Regions from separate parts of the Arthrobacter gengyunqii genome, predicted to be linked through region 1. Evidence: riboswitches for the same ligand, from Rfam matches in the RefSeq annotation. Region 1 holds a riboswitch; the other holds the start of a gene.
The links. A riboswitch is a leader RNA that binds a small molecule or an ion and turns the genes downstream of it on or off. The one in region 1 is predicted to bind cyclic di-AMP.
Positions count from the first base shown of each region.

Region 2: it holds a riboswitch for cyclic di-AMP, as region 1 does, so the genes downstream of both, MUG94_RS08280 (C40 family peptidase) here and MUG94_RS02520 (M23 family metallopeptidase) in region 1, are expected to answer to the same signal.

Region 1 covers NZ_CP095461.1:524,854-531,319, reverse strand. Annotated here, with positions in the region: gene MUG94_RS02535 (HNH endonuclease) at 1-488, opposite strand, end outside; gene MUG94_RS02530 (NlpC/P60 family protein) at 710-1,468, opposite strand; gene MUG94_RS02525 (NlpC/P60 family protein) at 1,501-2,247, opposite strand; cyclic di-AMP (ydaO/yuaA leader) riboswitch at 2,347-2,509, opposite strand; gene MUG94_RS02520 (M23 family metallopeptidase) at 2,628-3,398, opposite strand; cyclic di-AMP (ydaO/yuaA leader) riboswitch at 3,401-3,582, opposite strand; gene MUG94_RS02515 (iron-dependent transcriptional repressor DtxR) at 3,675-4,373, opposite strand; gene serC (phosphoserine transaminase) at 4,601-5,731, shown strand; gene MUG94_RS02505 (MFS transporter) at 5,766-6,466, opposite strand, start outside.
Region 2 covers NZ_CP095461.1:1,803,900-1,810,365, reverse strand. Annotated here, with positions in the region: gene MUG94_RS08295 (sensor histidine kinase) at 1-323, shown strand, start outside; gene MUG94_RS08290 (response regulator) at 311-955, shown strand; gene MUG94_RS08285 (hypothetical protein) at 1,187-1,798, shown strand; cyclic di-AMP (ydaO/yuaA leader) riboswitch at 1,966-2,119, shown strand; gene MUG94_RS08280 (C40 family peptidase) at 2,124-3,002, shown strand; gene MUG94_RS08275 (hypothetical protein) at 3,158-3,664, opposite strand; gene MUG94_RS08270 (sensor histidine kinase) at 3,721-5,055, opposite strand; gene MUG94_RS08265 (response regulator transcription factor) at 5,052-5,720, opposite strand; gene MUG94_RS08260 (FUSC family protein) at 5,761-6,466, opposite strand, start outside.

The sequences.
Region 1 (6,466 bases):
CCGGCGTCAAGGAACTGGTTCCACTGGGGCGCCGGCCGTTCAAGTTCGCGGATTTGCCAGCGCGCCCCCCGCGGCGGCTGGGGAAGGAACCGAAGCTGCCAGCCCAGCTGTTGCAAGGTTCTGTCTCCTTTTGCATTGTTGCAGCGCAGGCAGCAGGCCACCATGTTTTCCCAGCTGTCGGCCCCTCCCCTGGCCTTGGGCAGGACATGGTCCACCGTGGACGCTGCCTTGCCGCAGTAAGCGCACTGGTGCCCGTCCCGCCGCAGGACGCCGCGCCGCGTGGCCGCGGTGCCTTCACGGTAGGGAATCTTCACGTACCGGTGCAGCAGGATCACGGACGGCCGGGGCAGGATCTCCGTGGGTCCCACCACGGGATCCCCGTCCTCGGCAACCACGCTGGCCTTGCCCGCCAATACCAGCACCAGTGCCCGGCGGAAGCTCACGACGGCCAGCGGCTCATAGCCGGCATTCAGAACGAGAGTGCGCATACACGTTTTCCTCTTCGCCTGCCGTCCATCGGCGGGAGGAAACCTGCCGATGGGGACGGCGCATCAGATGATCTATGGAAAGGGTATGCCTCGATCCGGGTCTCCGCCATTTCCAGCACCGGACGCGGGTTTAAACGGGTCAAGGGTTCCTCCCGAAGGAGAAACCCTTGACAGCAAGCAGCCGGCGGACCGGCAGTTAGGCTGCGTACGCGGCGCGCAGCCTAGCCAACCCGGATGTAGACGCCGCCCGAGCCGAGCTCGGCGGGGGCCACAACCGTGGAGTTGCCGTTGAAGCCGCCATGGATGGCCTGGCCGTTGCCGATGTACACAGCAATGTGAGCCATGCCCATGCCGCCGTCGGCGTAATAGATCAGGTCGCCCGGAACAGCCTGCGAGGCACTGACGGTGCTGCCCAGGGACAGGTAGCCGGCAGGCCAGTCGTGGAAGCTGATGCCCGCGGCCGCCAACGAGTTGGTGACCAGCATGGTGCAGTCCTGCGACACACCCAGCTGCGCGTAGGCAGCTGCTGCAATGATGGCTGCCGTACCCGATGCCGCCGGGGCATTGGACTGCGCCGGGACGGCGTTGGAGGCCACGGAAGCCTGCGCGGTGTAGGCCTCCGAAGCGTCCTGAAGCGGGGCTTCCGTTTGGGACTGAACCGCAAACTCAGGTGCTTCCGGAGCTACGATGACGCCGGCCACGGCCGGACGGTCAAAACTGACTTCGGCTGTTGCCGGAACCGTCAGCTGTGCGGCGGCGCTCAGGTCCAGCGTGCTGGTCTGAACATCGCGGACAACGTCGGAACCAGTTGCATTGGCCGCAACGCCGGAGGTCAGAACCAGGCCTGACGCGGCAACAACCACGGCTGCCTGCCGTCCGACGGTTCCGGCATTGGCGGACACTGCCTGGGCCAGGGCGCTCAGCGGGGCGGTGCGTTCCACCGGCGCCCGGTGCCGGGCGCGCTCAGTTGTAGAAGTCATGCGGGTGCGATCTCCGATATCTGCAACTGGTCTTAGCTGACGCGGACGAAGCTTGCGCCGCCGAGGTAGGACAGCGGGTGCAGAACGGTGTTCATGCCGTCGAAGCCGCCGCTGATGACCTGGCCGTTGCCCACGTAGATCGCTACGTGGCCGGAGGTGATGACGAGGTCGCCGGGCTGGGGCGAGCCCACAACCGTGCCGTAAGCGAAGAACTGTGCGGGGGCGAGGTCGCCAACCGACTTGCCAACCGAGCGCAGGGCCTTCTCCACCATGGCGGTGCAGTCCTGGGCGACGCCGATCTGGGAGTAGGCCGAAGCGACGAGCGCTGCGCCCACGCCGCTGGCCGCCGGGGCGGGAGCGGGTGCCGAAGCCTGGGGTGCGGCGGTCACTGCCGGCGCAACTGTGGTTGCGGCCGGGGCTGCTGACTGGGTCTGAACGGCGACAGCCTGCTGCGCCGTTGCGGCGGAAGCCTGCACAGCGGCGGCCTGCTGAGCCTGGACGGCAGCCTGCTCCTGCGCAACGGCTGCTGCGGCAGCAGCAGCTTCTTCGGCTGCAACCTGAGCGCGGTATTCAGCGCCGGACACAGCAGAAACCGGCTCAATCGTGGCCAGTTCAAAGGGTGCCTGTGCGGAGACCGAGACGGCTCCGGTGGTGGTTACGGCACTCAGCGCGGTGGCTTCGAGGGCCTGTCGATCGGTGCTGACGGCTGCCTGGGCGGGAAGACCAGCGGCCAGTACGAGGCCTGATGCGGCGACGACGACTGCGGCCTGGCGGCCCATGGTTCCAACGTTGGAGGTGACGGCCCGGGATAGTGCTGAAATTGGGCTCGTCTGGACGGAGGCCGCGCGACGGCGGCCGTGAGCTACTGATGACACAAGTTTGCCTCTCCCAATGCCTACGAGGTGAGCTGTCGGATTCGGATGGGAGTCACCCGGTTGCTGGCTGCGAAGCCTTGCAACTTAACCCCTAGGGCTTCTTGCGAAACCCGAATGTGGTTCCCCCGCCTCTGCCATGCGATGTTGCGAACGGACCTCAAACAGTGGCAGAGCTCGGCGATCTGTTCGAGAGTGCCTGATCTTTGGCCGATCAGGCACGAGGATGACCTTACAACAACATCTCTGGAATGTCACGTTCAGGTCACGAAATGGTTATCCTGCGGTCACAACCAGCCCAGCGGGTCAACAACCTCGCCGTTCACCATGACCTCAAAGTGCAGATGGCAGCCCGTGGAGGCACCCGTGGTGCCGCTGGCACCCACCAGGTCGCCGCGCTCCACCGTGGCCCCCACAGCCACGGCCAGGGCGGACATGTGATTGTAGGTGGTTTCCACGCCATTGCCGTGATCCACGACCACGCGGTTGCCTCCGCCGTAGGCGTGCCATCCCGAGAAGGTAACGGTGCCGGATGCGGCTGCGGTGACATCAGTTCCGCAGGCAGCCGAGAAGTCCTGGCCGCGGTGCATCTCGCCGGCGGTGCCCGTAATGGGGCTGACGCGGTAGCCGAAGCCCGAGGTTTCCACAAGATCGGCGGCCAGCGGTTTGGCCAGTGTGCCCTTGGCAGCACCGGCGGAGATCGCCGAACCGGAGGCAACAACCACGTGGCGAAGTTTCGCTTCCGGGTCGAATTTACTGCTCAGGGCGGCGCGCTCGAAGGTAACGGCTGCATCGGGATCAGCGGACACCACGGGGGCTTCAGCCGCGACGGGCTGCATCTCCTGCACAGGCTCGCTGACTGCGGCGGTGGTGGGAATTGCAACGGTGAGAATCAGGCCGGATGTTGCGGCGGTGATGGCGACCTTCTGGGCGGTGTCACCAAAAGAATGGCTCTTCGTTTCCGCACGACGGCGTCCGGAGGACTGGCCGTTCCGTGGGCGTGGAGCCGGAGCCGGGGCGGACGCGCGGCGCCTGCCCGGGGCAGCATGCTTCGACAAGGTATACCTCTCTCATATGCCTGCGAAGTTAGCTGTCGGATTCGAGTAGAGAAAACTCGGCCCCACACTCAACACCGGCCGCTTGTGCGGACGCTGTGTTGATGCTGGAGGCTTCACCCCGAGGCAGCCTTGGCTGCCAGTTGATGGGTCCTCCGCCCCTGCCTGAAGTCTGCAATTCCGGGCCAGTGGCAGGGTTCGGCGTAAGGCCCGGATAACGGTGTTATTTCAACGTCAGTAAGTCACTATAGGTTAAGGAGGCCAAAAGAGACCATTCCGTTATCCAGCGGTGGACACAAACACGTGGGAGGCCACCTCTGGAGGGAGCTCCAAGGCGCCTTCAATCCCCGGGACGCGGACCGAAATGTAGCCTGCAACCACCTCCGCAGTGATCTCGGCACCCGGACGCATCCCGGCCTCATCAAGCTGGGTGAGCAGCTCCGGCTCCACCTGGACCGGTTCGGCCAGCCGGACCAGCTGCATCTTGGTTCCGGGCTCGACCGCGGCAACCGCCGCCACGAGGTTGGTGACCCCCTGATGGAACAGTTCGGCGGCCACGCCGCCAATTTCTTCGAGGCCGGGTATGGGATTCCCGTACGGGGATTCCGTGGGGCGGCCCAACAGCTCATAAAGACGCCGCTCCACCCGCTCGCTCATCACGTGTTCCCACCGGCAGGCCTCATCGTGCACGTAAGCCCAGTCCAAGCCGATCACGTCGGACAGCAGCCGTTCCGCCAGGCGGTGCTTACGCATTACTTCCGTTGCCCGGCGCCTGCCCAGTTCGGTCAGCTCAAGCTGCCGGTTGCCGGAAACCACCACCAGCCCGTCCCGTTCCATCCGGCCGATCGTCTGGGAAACAGTCGGTCCCGAGTGGCGGAGCCGTTCGGCGATCCGTGCCCGGAGCGCAACGATGTTCTCCTCTTCAAGCTCCAGGATGGTCCGCAGATACATCTCGGTGGTATCGATGAGGTCCGTCATGGCAGGGAGCTCCTATGTATTCGAGGGAAGATCAGGAGAACAACGGCGGACGCCGCCGCCACAGGTGATTACTGCCAATACGTTAGCTCATTCGGTCACAAGGCAGATAATTCCGCAGCTGTCCGACTGGCCGTTTGCCCGGTTCACAAATGGCCCGGAACCGGGGCGGTGGGGCAGAATGAAAAGGCACATCAGAGCACCCTGCCTACCGCTTGGAGCGATATCCCATGGGCGAAACCGCCGCACTTAAGATTCCCGCCGACCTCCTCCCCCGGGACGGGCGGTTCGGCGCCGGGCCCTCGAAGGTGCGCCCGGAGCAGATGGAGGCACTGTCCCGTGCCGGCACCGGCCTGCTGGGCACGTCCCACCGCCAGGCACCGGTCCGCAATCTGGTGGGCAGCGTCCGCGAGGGACTTTCCAACCTCTTCCGGGCACCGGACGGCTACGAGGTGGTGTTGGGTGTCGGCGGTTCCACGGCATTCTGGGATGTTGCTTCCTTTGGCCTCGTTCGGGAAAAGGCGCAGCACCTGTCCTTCGGCGAGTTCGGTTCCAAGTTTGCCGCGGCCACCAACAAGGCCCCCTTCCTCGCAGAGTCCTCCATCATCAAGGCCGATCCGGGAACACGTCCTTCGGCCGTTGCCGAGGCCGGCGTGGATGTTTACGCCTGGCCCCAAAACGAAACCTCCACGGGCGTTGCCGCGCCGGTCAAGCGGGTTCAGGGCGCCGACGCCGATGCCCTGGTCCTCATTGACGCGACCTCCGCAGCGGGCGGCCTGGACGTCGATCTGGCCGAGTCCGATGTCTATTACTTTGCTCCGCAGAAGAACTTTGCTTCCGACGGCGGCCTCTGGCTGGGCATGTTCTCCCCTGCAGCACTGGAACGCGCCGCGCAGATCAACGCAACAGACCGCTGGATCCCGGACTTCCTGAACCTTCAGACCGCCATCGACAACTCCAAGCTGAACCAGACCTACAACACGCCGTCGCTGTCCACACTGGTGACCCTCAACGCCCAGATCGAGTGGATGAATGCGAACGGCGGCCTGGAATTCACCACGCGGCGAACCGCAGAATCCGCCGGCCGGATCTATTCCTGGGCGGAGGCCTCCCCGGTGGCCACTCCCTTTGTTGCCCGGCCTGAAGACCGCTCCAATGTCATTGCCACCATTGACTTTGACGACAGCATTGATGCGGCCGGAATCGCCAAGACGCTGCGGGCAAACGGCGTCGTGGATGTTGAGCCTTACCGCAAGCTCGGCCGCAACCAGCTGCGGATCGCAACGTTCGTGGCGATCGAGCCGGACGACGTCAGCGCGCTGCTGCGGTGCATTGACTACGTGATCGAGCACACCCGGTAATCGGCGAACGCACCACGGGGCAGGACCTGCGGCCTTACACCAGGCCCGGGTCCTGCTCTGTTTCAGTGGTGGTCATATGCAGCCGCCGGGGAAGGGTGCGGTCATAGTGGATCCGCAGGTGGTGTGCACGCCATGCCCAGACAAACCCAACGACGGCGGTGATGAGTCCGGAGGCCGCGGCGACGCCGAGGCTCCAGCGAGGCCCGAAGCTGTTGGAGACCCACCCCACCAGGGGAGCACCCAGCGGCGTTCCCCCCATGAAGATGGCGAAATAAAGCGCCATCACCCGGCCGCGCATCACCGGCGCAGTGGTGGTTTGCACGTAGGCGTTCGCACTGGTCATGAGGGTGAGCGCAAACAGTCCCACCGGGATGAGGGAGACGGCAAACCACACGAGGGTGGGCGCAGAGGCTGCCACGAGGCAGGAGGCTCCAAAAGCTCCTGCCGCGCCGAAGACAAAGCGCAGGCGCGGCTTGTCCCGACGGGCGGAGAGCAGCGCCCCGCATACCGATCCAATGGCCATCACGGAGTTCAACAGTCCGAAAACTCCGGCGTCCTGGCCAAATTCGGTGCGGGCCATTGCAGCAATGAACACCGCGAAGTTCAGCCCGAAGGTCCCGACAATAAAGACGGCCAGGAGCACGATCATCAGGTCGGGACGGAGCCGAACGTACCGCAGGCCGGCTCTGATGCGGCCCTTGCCCGGAGGCGCCTTGGGCAGGACCCGCAGTTCGC
Region 2 (6,466 bases), 1.3 Mb from region 1:
AATCGGCCGCTTACTTTGTGCTGGCCGAGGCCTTGACCAACGCCGCAAAACACTCTGATGCGTCGCGAATTGGTGTGGTGCTGCGCACGGAATCCGTGCCGGGCGAAGATCTGCTGGTGATCCGGGTGAACGACGACGGCCGCGGCGGCGCAGCCATTCCGCCCCGCACCGCCAGCGGCTCCGGCGTTGGAACCGGACTTGCAACCGGCACCGGACTTGCCGGGATCGCACGCCGGGCCGCTGCCTTTGGTGGCACCCTGCGAGTCACCAGTCCGTCCGGCGGACCAACCGAGCTGAGGGTCGATCTGCCATGCGACTTCTGATTGCCGAAGACGACGCGCTGCTGCGGGCGGGACTGGAGTTGCTGCTGCAGGGCGAGGGATTCGAGATTGCCGGTTCCGCGGACAACGCCGACGACCTGCTCGCTGCCTTTGAGCCCGGCACCGCGGACGGCGCTGTCCTGGATGTGAGGATGCCGCCGTCGTTCACCAATGAAGGGCTCCGGGCCGCGCTGGAATTGCGGTCTCGGGTGCCGGATTTCCCCGTCCTTGTTCTGTCCTCCTATGTTGAGGACCGTTATGCCGCCCGTCTCCTGGCCTCCGGAGCCCAGGGTGTGGGCTATCTGTTAAAGGAACGCGTGGGCAAGGTGGGTGATTTCGTGGACGGGTTGCGCCGAGTCCTGGCCGGCGGAACCGTCATGGATCCCGAAGTCATTGCCCAGTTGTTCAGCCGGCGCAGTACCCGGGACCCCGTCAGGTCGCTGACTCCGCGTGAATTCGAGGTGCTGGGGCTGGTGGCGGAAGGCCTGGGCAACGCAGCAATAGCGAAAGCCATTTCCGTTTCAGAGACCGCGGTCAGTAAACATATCGGCAACATATTCGCGAAACTGGGCCTTGCTCCGTCGGACAGCGGCCACCGCCGGGTGCTGGCCACCCTGGCCTATCTCCGGTCCTAATTCCTTCGCAGCATATGGAAACCGCGCGTTCTTTATCATTCGCTTCGAAGGATATTGTTTTGGCCTCCCCACCCCGTACACCTGCACTCTGGACAAACAAGCAGCGCCTGATGTAATGCTGATTCCCGTATTCCGCCCGCCGCAGAGGGAGGTGGGGACGGGTAGGCTAAGAGCACCGGTTCCAAGCTGATGTATTCGCGGTCCGGCACGATGACGAAGAAAGAGAAGGACATGCCTGAGGCCAAGCGAAACGATGCCGACAACATTCGCGAAGAACTCGGTTACCTCACAGTCGCGGAAATCCTTCAGCTTTGCGCCACGCAGCAGATCCTTGATCCGTCATCCACACTGATTTCCCGCAAAGTTCAGCTGGGAGCCGGAAACGTGTTTTATCCGGGCACCGTCATTGCCGTGGACAGCCAAAGCTCCTGTGTTATTGGAGAACGCAACGTGTTTTATCCCGGTGCGTTCCTCTCTGCTGAAAACGGCGGGATGCTGCTCCTCGGATCCGACATCTCCCTGGGTCCGGGCGGTGTCCAGCTCACGGCCGGGCGTGCCGATGCAGTGGCCGTAGGCGACAAGGCCCGGCTGGGCCAGGGTGCGGTTGTGTCGGGACGCTCGGTCCTGGGCTCCGGGTCCCAGATTCTCGGTGCAGTGCAGGCGGAGTCGGTAATCCTTGCCGATGGCGGGGATCACACCTCAAATCCCCCGGAAAAACGAGGGTCCATGCTCAGGGGCAGCGGCGTTGCCCGCGGGTTGAGGCTGGCTCCAGGGGACGTTATTCAGGCCTACGGGGACTTCTCATCCGCCGCCGTCGACCGCCAGCAGGATGCTTCCGCCTAGACGGTTTTGTGCCGCCGGCCACCCATACCACATAGCGGCGCCACGCACAGGCCTCTGCGACGTTCGTTACTAAATAGTTATCGCACCGTAATCATCCTTTACGGTGGATTCATGCCGTTGATTGATACGGCGTCCTTGGCTTGTTACCTAACTCTGCCGCTTGCCAAGGTCAACAATTAACACACTTCGGCAGGGGCGGGGGAACCAACTTCGGGTTCCTTTGAATCCTTGGGGTTAAGTCAGCCAAGGGATTCCTTTGGCGGACCGGATGACTCCCATCCGCATCCGACAGCTCACCTCGCAGGTATCGGGAGAGGTACTCATTTTGTCTTTCAATAACACCCGTGGACGCCACCGTGCCGAGAACAACACCGTGTTGGGCAAAGCCCGCACCATCGGCAGCGCCGCTGCCGTCATGGCTGCAGGCTCCGGCCTGATGCTGGGTCTGGCCGCTCCTGCTTCGGCAGGCGTCACATCCAACGACTCCACCGAGTCCTACAGCGCGCCGGCAGCTTTCGCAGCCCCCGCTGCAGCACCGGCCGCTCCGGCCGCCGCTCAGGCCGCATCCACCCACGTCGTCCAGTCCGGCGATACGCTGAGTGCAGTCGCCTCAACGTACGGCGTGTCCCTGACCGATATTCTGACGCAGAACGGCCTGGCGCTGGAATCCATCATCTACCCCGGTGATGTCATCACGTACGCCGGCGGCGCTGCTGTAGCACCGGCTGCTGTCTACGCGGCTCCTGCCGCTGCCGCTGAAGCCTATGCCGCACCGGTCGAAGCAGCCCCGGTCGAGGCTTCCCCGGCCGCAGCTGACTTCAGCACCTTCAGCACGCAGGCTTCCGCTGTGACGCCGGCTCCCGCCGGTGCAGCTGTTTCGGGCACGAACTCGATCATGCTGAACTCCGCCTATGCCCAGTTGGGCGCTGCCCAGGACTGCACCGTGCTGGTGGAAGTTGCCCTCCGGGCAGCAGGCCACTCGGTTGGCGACCTGGCTCCGGCACAGCTGGCAGCCTATGGCACCCCGGTTTCTGATCCCCAGCCCGGCGACATCATCTACTACGCCGACGGCGGCATGGGCTTGGCTCACATCGCCATCTACGTGGGCGACGGACAGGCCATCCACAGCGGATGGAACGGCAACCAGACTGTCCAGCAGAGCGCCAACGTCGGTTCCGGCGCTGTCTACTACCGCGTAGCCTAATCACGCAGCTGTAGCGCGCATCGAAAGGCGCGGGAAGCGAACGGACCCGCGCCGTTCGATGAATGCACAAGGGAACGCCCGGCCAGATGGCCGGGCGTTTTCTTTGTGTCTGATTGTTGTCTGTTCGTTGTCTGCCGGTGCTGTGCCGGAAGCTGTCAGGCTGCCGGAGCGTCCTGCGTGGTGTCTCCGTCCTGCTTCTGCTCTTTGCCGTGGTGACCGTCATCGCGCGTGCCGTCTTCATCGGTGCCGTGGTCCGGCTGGCCGTCGTGGTGACGGCCGCCATGTCCACGTTCAGGCGCATCCTCAGCGGTGCCGTCGTCGCCGGTGCCGTCCTCAGCGGGGCCGTCCTCGCCATCGCGCATTCCCTTGCCGGGCTTCGAACCGGAGTCCTGATCGGAATCCGTGTCTTGCTTCTGCGCGTCAGAGTCGGCGTCGGTGCCGTCGTCTTGATGGCGCTCACCCTTGCGGTGCTGCTCGTTGTCCTGACCTTGCTGATCTTCCTGCTGCTCGGTCACTGACGCCTGTTCCTGGTCCGCAGCCGTATCAGCAGTGGCCATGCCGGCGAAAAAGGAACCGACCAGCAGTGCCAGACCTCCCACGATGCCGAGAATCCACCCAAGTGGACCCCGAGCCTTGTCCCGGAAAGCCATAGTGTTACTCACCTCCGATTAGTGGATTGGTTACACCACCATTCTCGGAACTGTTTCTTCGAGATTTCTTAGACTTCCCGTCCTGTGGAGCCGGAGTGCCTCCGGGTAGCCGGCAGCCGAACCTCCAGCACTCCCCCGGTCCCATTCACCGCCGGCAGGGCACTGACGCTGCCGCCGTACCGTGCAGCAATTTCCGCTACGAGCGCCAGGCCCAGACCGTAATGCCTCGGTGCCGCTCCCGCCCCGTCGTCGCGGGGTTTCGGCTCCGCCCGGTCCCGGGCTGAGGCAAACCGTTCAAAGGCCTGCCGGCTGAACCCCGGCGGAAACCCCGGCCCGTCGTCGGAGACCCGGATAACGGCGTCCCGCCCGCTTTTCAGAACCGAGAAGCGCACCTGTGAGCGGGCATAGTCCAGGGCGTTGGCGCCGAGGGCCGTAAACACCCGCTGCAGGGCAAACTGTCCGCCGCGCACCGTCACCTCCGGGTCCGGGGCGTCCAATTCCAGTGTCAGCCCCCGCCGCGTGGCCTCAGGCTGCAGCGAACGGACGGCGGCACGTGCCAGCGACACGAGATCCACCTCTTCCAACGGCCCCGAGCGGCGCGGATCAGCAGACATCAGCAAATCCTCAAGAATGCCGGTCAGCACCTTGGTGTCATCCACCACCTCATCAGCGGCCTGGACGGCTTCTTCGCGTGCTGTCGCCGCGTCAATCTCTGCGCCGGTCTCCGCGTCAGTATGCACGTCAATCCGGGCGTCAGTCTCCGCAGCAAGCCGGCGGCGGAGCATCTGCGCGCGCATGCTCAACAGCGTCAGGGGCGTCCGCAGTTCATGGCTGGCATCGGCAACAAACCGCCGCTGCAGGGCCAGTGCTTCCGCCATGGGACGCATGGCGGCACGGGCGGCCCATGCCGAGAGAGCTCCGGCGACAACTCCTGCGGCCAGGACTGACACCACCAGCGCCAGGGATAACCTGCGCAGCTGTTCATCCGCTTCATGCGTGTCGACGGCGGCCTGAACCACGTCGCGGCCGCGGCGTGTGGTCAGGACTTCATAGCTGCGGTCCCCGTCAGTCACCGTGTCCCGGCGGGATTCACCGGTATTTGCCACGTCCGCCAGTGCCTCTTCATCGGGCAGGCCGGAGGGCATGTTGCGTGAAACAGCCAGCCGGCCGTCGTCGTACACTGCCACGAACACGTCCAGCGGAGCCTCCCGCGGAGAGTTGAACTCCACCGCCGAGACGAGGGTCTGCTCCGCGGCATCCCGGGTCTGGGCCGACACCAGCCCGTACACGAGGACCCCGGCCAGGCCCAGCAGCACCACAATCAGGGCCGTGAACTGTGCGGCCAGGCGCAGCGATGCACGCCGCAGTTCGGTTTCTTCAGAACTGCGGCGGCGCGTGCTCACGACCGCACGCCGAGCCGGTAGCCGATTCCCCGCACCGTCAGCACAATCTCCTTGCCCAGCTTGCGCCGAAGGTAATGCACATAGGTGTCCACAACGCCGTCGTCGTCCGCTTCAGGGAAGACCGTCTCGAGCAGGTCTGCCCGCGGAAAGACCTGTCCGGGGCGGCGGGCCAGATGTTCGAGCAGGGCACCCTCGCGGTCCGACAGCACCACCACTTCACCGGCCTCCGTGGTGACGGTGCGTCCGGTGGTGTCCAGCACGCCGCCGGGGACGGGCAGGACCGGAACCCGGGTTATGTTCCGGCGCCGCAGTGCCCGCAGGCGCGCCAGCAGTTCGTCAATGTCAAACGGCTTCGCAAGATAGTCTTCGGCGCCCCGGTCCAGCCCCTCGACCCGGTCCGCGGGGTTCCCCAGCGCGGAAAGGACCAGCGCGGGTGTCAGCACGCCGCGGCTGCGGAGCCGGGCCAGCACGTCCAGGCCCTCGATCGCGGGCAGCCCGCGGTCCAGCAGCAGCACATCGAAGGGGTGGGTCAAACCCTCGTGCAGTGCGCGCTGTCCGTCGAAGGCCAGCGTCACCTGATAGCCCTCCGATTTCAGGAGGTCCGCCAGCATCCGCGCCAGTTGGCGGTCATCTTCCACGACAAGAATCCGGGGGCGGTCCGTCATGCAAGAAAGTCTATTCTCCGGGCAGCTGCCCGGCCCGGGGTTAGCGCCTGTTTGCGTCCGGGCCGGCCGTAATAGCGGTTCTGCCGGCAGTTTCGGGACGCGGTGAACCTGCCGGGCGGCGCGTGGTGAGCAGGACAACGACGACGGCGACTGCCGCGCCAATGGTGGTTTCGACTGCCCGGTCCAGCGTCAGCTCCCCTACCGGCTGGGAGGAGAGGAAACCCGTCATCAGCAGCGCGACCGGAGTCAGGAAGACCATGGCCAGTGCGTAGTGCCGGATGACGTACACCTCGCCGGCAAACTGCAGCAGCGTCAGCAGGACGGCCAGCTGCACCGGGGTCCAGTCGGGTTGAAGGAGCAGCGCAGATAGGAGCACGCCTGCGTAGGTGCCCAGGAGGAAATGTACGGCCCGCAGCGGGGTGCGCGCCGCATCCGCAGCAGCAATCGGAGCACACGCGGCGAGCATGGCCCAGTAACTGTGGCCGGGCCCCACCAGCACTGCCAGGGATCCGGCGGCGGCGACGGCGGTGATGTACCGGGCCGAGTGCCGCAGGATGGCCGGCCACATCGGTGGCGGAGCCGGCGTGCGGGGCACGGCCGGGGTGTGCCGGCGGGCATGCAGGCGGCCTGCGATGCCCAGCAGTATGGCCGTCAGCGCACCGCCGCCTGCAGCCAGTGCTGCTTCGCCGACGGAACCGTTGAACGGTGCGTCCGCAGTGGCCGTAAAAGCAAAAATGTAGGTGAAC